One region of the Microbacterium sp. 2216-1 genome, then DNA from elsewhere that is predicted to be linked to it. Evidence: riboswitches for the same ligand, from Rfam matches in the RefSeq annotation. Region 1 holds a riboswitch; each other region holds the start of a gene.
What was found. A riboswitch is a leader RNA that binds a small molecule or an ion and turns the genes downstream of it on or off. The one in region 1 is predicted to bind thiamine pyrophosphate.
Positions count from the first base shown of each region.

Region 1 (2,194 bases):
CGGGCGGGCAGCAGCGCGCGCGGCGGGCGCAGCGCGCCTACGCCAGCGGAGCGTCGCGGGCGGGTTCGGGGCCGAGTGCGGCCCCGGCGACCAGCAGGGCGGATGCCACAGCGAGCACGGCGCACACGGCGAGCACCGGCCCGAGGCCGGCCTGTAGGCCCGGCAGCCAGAACGGGTACAGGGCCGGCACGACGATCGAGAGCGAGTAGCCGACGCCGTACCCGCTGGAGCGCACCCCGGTCGAGAAGCGTTCGGCGAGGTAGGCGCCGACGGGGCCGTAGGCCGAGACGGTGACGACCTGCACGAGGGTCACGGCGGTGATCAGGCCGGCCCCGTGCGAGCCCAGCGCCCAGGCGAACGCCAGCGGAGCGGCGATGAGTGCGACTGCGCCGAAGATGACGAAGAACCGGCGGCGCCCGAGGCGTTGCGAGACCACTCCGGCGGTGCACATGCTCACGGCCGAGACGAGCGTGGCGATCAGCATGATGAAGGCGACCGCTGACGGCCCGACCTGCGGGGCGTCGCGCAGCATGCCGGTGAGCACCGGAATGGCCATCTGCGTGAACAGCCACAGTCCGGTCATCAGCACGAAGACCTGCCAGAGCTGACGGCGGTAGGGCCCGGCGAGGATGTCGCGCACCGGGTGCGCGCGACGGGGAGCGGATGCTGTCGCCGGCGCGTCGACGACATGCGCGGAGTAGTACCAGAGCAGTCCGAAGGCCATGATGCCGCCGACGATGAATGGCAGGCGCCATCCCCAGGCGGCGTAGGCCTGCACGCCGAGGGTCTGCACGAGCAGCAGGGTGAGGGCGGCGATGGTGGCGTTGGCCAGGGGCGACATGGCCATGATGCCGCCGCTGAGCATGCCGCGTCGGCGTGGCGTGGTCCATTCCATGGCGAGGGGGATCGCGGCGGTGTATTCGCCGCCGAGAAAGATGCCGCCGACGAACCGCAGGGCCACGAAGGCCCACAGTGTCCAGATGCCGCCGATGTCGTGGCCGGGGATGAACGCGATCATCAGCGTGGTGATGGCGATGCCGGCGATCGCGACCTTCGTGGTTCTGGTGCGGCCGTGGCGGTCGGCGATGCTGCCGAAGATCGCGGCGCCGAGGGGGCGTCCGAAGAGCGTGGCGACGAAGATGAGTCCGGTCTGGGCGGCCGCGCTCTCGGGCCCGAGCGCGAGGGCGGCGACGGGGGCGAGCGCGATGATCGGCAGAAAGATGTCGAACTGGTCGACGAAGTTGCCGAGTAGGCCGGCGCGCACGGCGGGACGGGACCGCGAGCGACGGGTGGTGGGCGTGCGGGTGGGCTCGGCGACGGTGCGCCACATATCGACTCCCTACGGCGGCATGATCCGCATCAGGTAAGACGGTCGGCGCGGTGGCAACGCCCTCTCAGCCCGTACCCGGGCTCCCGTGTGAACGACAACAGCCTAGCTACGGGATGAGCCGGTCGAGTGTCTGCGCCACGCCTTCTTCGGCGCACGTGGGCACGATGCGGTGTGCGATGGCCTGCACCGAGGGGTGTGCGTCGGCGACGGCGTAGGCCGTGCCGGCCCATTGCAGCATCGGGATGTCGTTGGGCATGTCGCCGAACGCGAGCACCTGTGCCGACGGCACGCCGAGGTCATCGCAGAGCCGTGCGAGTGCGCTGGCCTTGGTCACGCCGGGGGCGCTGATCTCGGCGAGGCCCTGTACCGACCAGGTGACTGTCGCGCGGTCACCGACGACGTCGGCCAGCCGCGAGGTGAACTCGTCGCCGGCGAGGTCGGGGTGGCGCACCAGCAGCTTGGCGGCGGGGGCGTCCCAGATGTCGGTCAACGCCGCCCGGCGCGGTGCGGCGCCGCCGCGCGCGCTCGCCGGGTAGGTGGGATCGAGGCGGATGCCGTCGACGCACTCGATGGCGAACTGGGCGCCCGTCATCTCGTCGGCGATGTGGCGGCACAGTTCGAGACCGTCGGTGGGGGTGATGCCCGCCAGGTGGGTGACTTCACGACCGGGCACGTTGAAGGTGATTGCGCCGTTGGAGGCGATCGCGACGCCGTGCGCGCCGACGTGCGGCCAGAGCCCTTCGAGCCAGCGCAGCGGGCGCCCGGTGACGAACACGACGGGCACGCCCTGCCGGTCGAGGCGTTCGAGCACGCCGGCGGTGAACGCCCGCACCGTGGTGCCGGCGTTGGGGATGAGGGTGCCGT
Region 1 is NZ_JBKFTM010000002.1:373,817-376,010, forward strand. It holds gene ACLD0U_RS09610 (MFS transporter) at 38-1,330, opposite strand; TPP riboswitch at 1,320-1,427, opposite strand; gene ACLD0U_RS09615 (HAD family hydrolase) at 1,437-2,194, opposite strand, start outside.

Region 2 (2,194 bases), on a different contig from region 1:
ACCGTGCTGCCGAGCGGCATGGCCGGCGTGTGCCAACGGTGCCTGGACGCGTCGTCCCCCTTCCCCGCGGTCGACCTCGTCGACACCGTGGTCCCCGTCGCGCTGCTCATCGCGCTTCCTCTGGCGGGGGCGCTGGTTCTGGTGGCGACGGCGATCTTCCGCGGGGTGCGCAGACTCCGCGCGACACGGGCCACCGCGCGCGATATCGCCGCTCGCGCCGACTCTCGCATCGTCGGCGGCCACCGCGTGATGCTCACGCGCGACCTGCGCCCGACCGCGTTCTCACTGCCGCACCGACACGGCGGTATCGTCCTCTCCCGCGGGCTTGTCGAAGTCCTGCACCCCGATGAGCTCGCCGCGGTGATCGCTCACGAGCGCGAGCATGTGCACGGACGCCATCACCTCGCACTCGGCGTGCTCGAGGCCGTGATCGCTCCTCTGCACCGGCTCCCGCTGATGTCCGCGATCCGCAATGCCGTGCCGCTGTACCTCGAGATCGCCGCCGACCGGGCCGCTTCGCGCCGAGCGGGCACCCCGGCCCTCGCCAGCGCGCTGCTCAAACTCGGCGGCACGGTCGGCGCTCACGCTCCGACGCCCCATCGGGTCGTGCTGCATGCCGCAGGGCCCGATCGCATCGGGCACCTGGTCTCCCCCGCGCGCATCGGCGCGTCGCTCGTTCCCGCGATCGCGCTCGGCGCGGCGACCGCCGCGTTCGCCCTGATGGCCGTCGTGGTGCACGGACCATATCTGTCGGTCATCCTCACCGGCTGCCGTCTCGCGACCTGAGTGGCCGACCCGGATTTGCCCACCTTCGTCGTCCGTAGTACACATGGACTGTCCACACGGGTGCCCTGAGAAGGGCTGAGATCAAGCTGACGCGCTTGAGACCGTCGAACCTGATCCGGTTGATACCGGCGTAGGAAGTGAGAGAGTTCCGTGGTTGCACGCACCCCGAAATCCGAAGTCCCGTCCTCGGCATCCGCCGCCTCGACATCGGCGACGCCGCAGTCGAGTGAGCAGCATCCCGCCCACCGGCTCGCCTGGCTCGAAGACGCGACCCACGGGATCCGCGTTCCGGTCACCGAGATCCAGCAGAGTGATTCGCCCAACGGCTCGGCCAATCCCCCGCTGCAGGTGTACCGCACGATGGGTCCCGGTAGCATCCCCGAGGAGGGGCTCGCACCATGGCGGTCCGCCTGGATCGCCGAGCGCGGCGACACCGAGACGTACGCCGCCCGCGGGCACCGCCTCGAAGACGACGGCCGCACGGCCGTGCGCCGCGGCGCACCCTCGCAGCAATGGCAGGGGCGCACACCGGTACCGGTCCGTGCCAAGGCCGGCCACCGCGTGACGCAGATGCACTACGCCCGCCGGGGCATCATCACCCCCGAGATGCGGTTCGTCGCGCTGCGCGAACAGTGCGACGTCGAGCTGGTGCGCAGCGAGATCGCCGCGGGCCGCGCGATCATTCCCAACAACGTCAACCACCCCGAATCCGAGCCGATGATCGTCGGCAAGGCGTTCCTGGTCAAGGTCAACGCGAACATCGGCAACTCCGCCGTGACCAGCTCGATCAGCGACGAGGTCGCGAAGCTCGAATGGGCCGCGAAGTGGGGCGCCGACACGCTCATGGATCTGTCGACGGGCAACGACATCCACACCACGCGGGAGTGGATCATCCGCAACTCACCGATCCCCATCGGCACCGTGCCGATCTACCAGGCCCTTGAGAAGGTCGATGGTGACGCGAACGCCCTCACCTGGGAGATCTACCGTGACACCGTGATCGAGCAGTGCGAGCAGGGCGTCGACTACATGACCGTCCACGCCGGCGTGCTGCTGCGCTACGTGCCGATGACTGCCGAGCGCGTCACCGGCATCGTCTCGCGCGGCGGATCGATCATGGCCGGCTGGTGCCTCGCCCATCACCAGGAGAACTTCCTGTACACCCACTTCGACGAGCTGTGCGAGATCTTCGCCGCCTACGACGTGGCCTTCTCGCTCGGCGACGGCCTGCGCCCCGGCTCGATCGCCGACGCCAACGACGCCGCGCAGTTCGCCGAGCTCGACACGCTGGCCGAGCTCACGCAGCGGGCCTGGGAGTACGACGTGCAGGTCATGGTCGAGGGGCCCGGTCACGTGCCGCTGCACAAGATCCGCGAGAACGTCGAACGCCAGCAGGAACTGTGCCACG
Region 2 is NZ_JBKFTM010000004.1:171,892-174,085, forward strand. It holds gene ACLD0U_RS12750 (M56 family metallopeptidase) at 1-786, shown strand, start outside; TPP riboswitch at 833-940, shown strand; gene thiC (phosphomethylpyrimidine synthase ThiC) at 937-2,194, shown strand, end outside.
Region 2: it holds a riboswitch for thiamine pyrophosphate, as region 1 does, so the genes downstream of both, thiC (phosphomethylpyrimidine synthase ThiC) here and ACLD0U_RS09610 (MFS transporter) in region 1, are expected to answer to the same signal.

Region 3 (2,194 bases), on a different contig from region 1:
CCGACAGGCGGTCGGTGTAGTTGTTGGCCGAGCCGAGCAGAATGCCCTGCAGCATCTGGTACTGGGTCAGCGTGCCGCCCACCGGCACATCGAGCGCCGACTGGTTCAGGTTGCGGTACTGCCAGTACTCCAGCGTGTCGCCGTAGTCGAAGGCGAAGCTCGGTCCCTCCTCGCCGGGCTCCAGCGGCAGCTCGTCGAGGATCATCAGTACCGTGGCGACCTTCGTGATGCTGGCGATCTCGTCGCGCTCGGTCGTCGATGAGGCGGGCCCGATTCCCTCTACCGCGACGGCGGCGCTGCCGGTTTCCGGCCAGGTGAGCGCTGCCGCTTCTGCCGGCGCGATCTCTGTCTTCACGGCGGCCGCTGCAGGAGCGACCGCGTCGAGCGGCCACAGCAGAGTCGAGGCGACGTATGCGCCGCACAGGGTTCCGACGATCCCGAGGGGGATCAGTACTCCCGGGCGTCGCCAGCTCGGCGCCAGATGTGCGCCGTCGAAGAGGTCGGGCGTGCTCCGGGGTTCCGGCAGCGACTCAGCCTTCAACGTCGCGGTATCGAGCCAGGTCAGTGCGGTCGGCGGCCGCTTTTCATCCGCCCAAGCCGTTTGCGGCGCAGAGGCCCCGTCCGCAGCATCCGAACCGACGGCCGTGCCGCTGGGCTCGCTGGCGTCGGGAGAGAGCACCGGGTTCTCGCGCGTCGGAGCATCGTCATCGTCGAAGGCGCTGAGGAATGCCGGCTCCGGGTCGTTCTCGACGGCGTCCACAGCGACAGTATCGACGGCATACGCGGCGAAACCGGTATCCCACGACGGGGCGGAAGCCCGCGTGTCGCCCAGGGGTGGCGCGTCTGAGAAGCGTTCGGCGTCGTCGACGGCGTCGTCGTTCGGGGCGGGCACGTCATCAATGACGGTGTTGTCAGGAGTGCGCAGTGTGTCACCGAATGCGGGCAACGGAGCACGAGAGGACTCCGTCGTCTGCGGGTGGGCACGCTCGCGCAGTTCACGGCGCGTGGCGGGGCGCGTGGACTCGGGGGAGGTGGTCACCCGTCCACGCTACCCAACGTCCCTGTGTGCGGTCGGCGGGATATGATCGATGAACCACCACGGGAGTCCGGACCGCCGGGCTGAGAGGAAGCGAAGAGCGCTTCGACCGTCGAACCTGATCCGGATCATGCCGGCGCAGGGAGGAGTTCCTATGAGCACGTCCACGTCCAGTTCCGCGTCCACGAACACGGGGCGTATGCGCCCCGAGATCTGGCGCTGGCGCATCGTCGACATCGTCGTCGCCAGCGTGCTGGGCGTCGCCTGCGGTGTTCTGTTCCTGCTGTGGAACGTTGGCTACCTCGGCCCCAAGGCGCTGCTCGACCCGCTGCTGCCCGGCGTGCAGGGACTGCTCGACGGGCCGTGGCTGATCGCCGGCGTGCTGGGTGGCCTCATCATCCGCAAGGCCGGCGCTGCGATCTACGTCGAGACCCTCGCCGCCGTCGTCTCGGCCCTGGCCGGCGCGCAGTGGGGCGGGTTCCTCACCATTGAGGCCGGACTCGTGCAGGGCCTCGGCGCCGAACTGATCTTCCTGCTCTTCGCGTACCGTGTCTGGTCGCTGCCCGTGGCGATGCTCGCCGGCGCCGGCGCCGCCCTGCTGGGCGGGATCAACAACATGATCCTGTGGTTCGCGGGTGCCGACGCAGCCTTCACCGTCGTCTACCTGATCTGCACCGTCATCTCGGGCGCCGTACTCGCCGGTCTGCTCGGCTGGCTGCTCGCCCGGGGCCTCGCGGCTACCGGTGCTCTCGACCGCTTCGGCTCGGGCCGAGAGGTGCGCAAGCGGGTCTGACCGACCGGCGATCGCCATGGTGTCAGGAGGGATCGCGCCCGCCGCGGTCGAGGCGCGTGGATGGGGCTGGCGGCACGCCAGTCGCCTCGCCTGGGCGGTGCGCGATGTCACGCTGCGCATCGATCCCGGTGAGCGGGTGCTGCTGCTCGGCGCCTCGGGTGCCGGTAAGTCGACGCTCATGCATGGCCTGGCCGGTGTGCTCGGTGGCGATGAGGAGGGCGAGGCCGAGGGCGAGCTGCTCATCGATGGCCTGCCCGCCGCGGCTGCGCGGGGCCGGGCCGGTCTTGTGCTGCAGGACCCCGACTCGCAGGTCATCCTTGCGCGCGTCGGCGACGACGTCGCCTTCGGATGCGAGAACCTCGGCC
Region 3 is NZ_JBKFTM010000005.1:143,817-146,010, reverse strand. It holds gene ACLD0U_RS13615 (D-alanyl-D-alanine carboxypeptidase family protein) at 1-1,039, opposite strand, end outside; TPP riboswitch at 1,089-1,198, shown strand; gene ACLD0U_RS13610 (ECF transporter S component) at 1,191-1,829, shown strand; gene ACLD0U_RS13605 (ABC transporter ATP-binding protein) at 1,846-2,194, shown strand, end outside.
Region 3: it holds a riboswitch for thiamine pyrophosphate, as region 1 does, so the genes downstream of both, ACLD0U_RS13610 (ECF transporter S component) here and ACLD0U_RS09610 (MFS transporter) in region 1, are expected to answer to the same signal.

Region 4 (2,194 bases), on a different contig from region 1:
TCCGAGCGGATGCCACCGATTGCGACGGCGGGAACAGGGCTCTGCGCGGCGAGCGCGGCGAAGCCTGCGATGCCGAGCGGGGCCGGGTGATCGGGCTTCGTACTCGTCGGGCGGATCACCCCGGCACCGATGTAGTCGACTGTCCCGGTCGGAAGGTCGCGCAGCGCCGCCAGGTGCTCCGGCGTGTTCGCGGTGAGGCCGACGAGGGCATCCGGCCCGAGCAGGCGCCGCACCTCGGTCGCCGGCAGGTCGGACTGTCCCACGTGGACCCCGTCGACGCGGGCTCCCCGGCGGCGTGCGGCAAGAACGGCGTCGACGCGGTCGTCGACGACGAGCAGCGCGCGTCCGTCGATGGCCTCGGACAGGGTGACGAGTTGCTCGACGATGGCGTCGTCGTCGGCGTGTTTGTCGCGCAGCTGCACGATGGTGGCGCCGCCGTCGACCGCATCGCGGACGGTCTGCACGACACCGCGCGCACCGCACAGGTGCGGATCGGTGACCAGGTAGATCGACAGGTCGTACGTCACCGTGCGTCCTCCTCGATCCGGGCGTCGCGCAGCAGATCGTCTGTCTCGACCGCAGCGAGCGCGTCGATGAACGCGACGGCGAAGCTGCCGGGGCCCGCGGCGACCTTCGCCGCGCGCTCGGCGGCGACGGTGTAGACCAGGGTCGCCGCAGCCACCGCCGTCATGGCGTCGGCCCCGGTTGCTCGGGCCGCGCCGAGGAAGGCGGCCATGACGGCTCCGAGCGCGCACCCTCCCCCGGTGACGCGCGTGAGCAGCGGGTCGCCGTTGGCGATCCGGATCACCCGTTCCCCGTCGGTGATCAGGTCGGTGGCGCCCGAGACCGCCACCACGCTCCCCCACCGTGCGGCGATCGTACGGGCCGCCTCCATGGCGGCCTCCGGGGCATCGACGGCGTCGACGCCCCGTCCGCCGGCACCGGTGCCGGCCAGGGCGAGGATCTCACTCGCGTTGCCGCGCACGGCCGTCGGATGCTGGGCGACCAGCTCGGCGGCGAGTGTCGTCCGCACGGGGAGTGCTCCGATCGCGACCGGGTCGAGCACCCACGGCGTGCCCGCCGCGTTCGCGCCGCGCACCGCCTCGGACATGGCCGCGCGCTGCTCGGGCGGCGGAGTACCGAGATTCACCAGCAGCGCATCGGCGATGCCGGCGAAGATCCCGGACTCGCCGACGATGCCGACCATCGCGGGTGCCGCCCCCGTCGCCAGAAGCACATTGGCCGTGAAGCCCGCCACCACGGTGTTCGTGATGCACTGGGTCAGCGGAGGTGTTCGGCGCACCTCGCGCAGCAGCTCGGCGGCGGCGGCCGGAATACGGACGGATGGGCGCAGACGATCGCTCATGGACGACATCCCTTCGCTAGTACGAACTAGATCAGGTTCGACGGGTGTGATCTCAGCCGCTTCTGCGGCACCCCGTGTCACTGTGCGCGAGTCTAGCGAAGCCCGCCGGATCGGGCGTCGACCGGACCCGGCTCAGACGAGCTGTGCGAGCAGCTCGCTCTCGTCGTGCCGGGTCAGACCGGCACGACGCTCGCGGTCCAGTCCCCGAGCGCGTTCGTCGGCGAGCACGCTCCGGATCGTCTGGTCAAGGGGCGTGAATCCCCCGCCGGCGGCGCGGTACGCACGGTTGTCGTGCTGCGCGAAGCCCGGCATGTCTGCGGGCAGCCACAGCGGCAGTGAGCGCTCCCCCATCCAGTACTGCACGCCGTGCGCATCGAGCCAGTCGTCGTCGGCCACCCGGACCGGGCCGGAATGACCGGACTCGGTACGGAAGGCGTCGAGCAGGTCGCTCAGCGGCAGCGGATCACCGATGGCATTGACGACACCGGTGCGCCGGGCAGCGGTGATGAACCCGGCGAGATCGTCGACGTCGATCACCTGAGCGAATCGGTCGCGACTGTCGGGCGCCAGCACCGCGCCGTCACCGGCGCGTGCGAAGGCCGCCGCCCAGTATCCGAAGCGGTCGCTGGGATCGCCGGCGCCGACCACCAGTCCGGGCCGGACGATGCCGGCCCGCGTGCCCAGGGCGGTCACCGCCTGTTCGGCGGCGACCTTCTGGGCGCTGTAGTCGTACTCGTCGCCCGGCTGCGCGGGCGCGTGGAGCGGCCCGGTCTCGTCGAGACCGACGGTGACCTCGTCGGCGTACACCGAGACCGACGACACGTACGT
Region 4 is NZ_JBKFTM010000004.1:13,807-16,000, forward strand. It holds gene ACLD0U_RS11950 (bifunctional hydroxymethylpyrimidine kinase/phosphomethylpyrimidine kinase) at 1-527, opposite strand, end outside; gene thiM (hydroxyethylthiazole kinase) at 524-1,366, opposite strand; TPP riboswitch at 1,358-1,451, opposite strand; gene ACLD0U_RS11960 (NAD-dependent epimerase/dehydratase family protein) at 1,499-2,194, opposite strand, start outside.
Region 4: it holds a riboswitch for thiamine pyrophosphate, as region 1 does, so the genes downstream of both, thiM (hydroxyethylthiazole kinase) here and ACLD0U_RS09610 (MFS transporter) in region 1, are expected to answer to the same signal.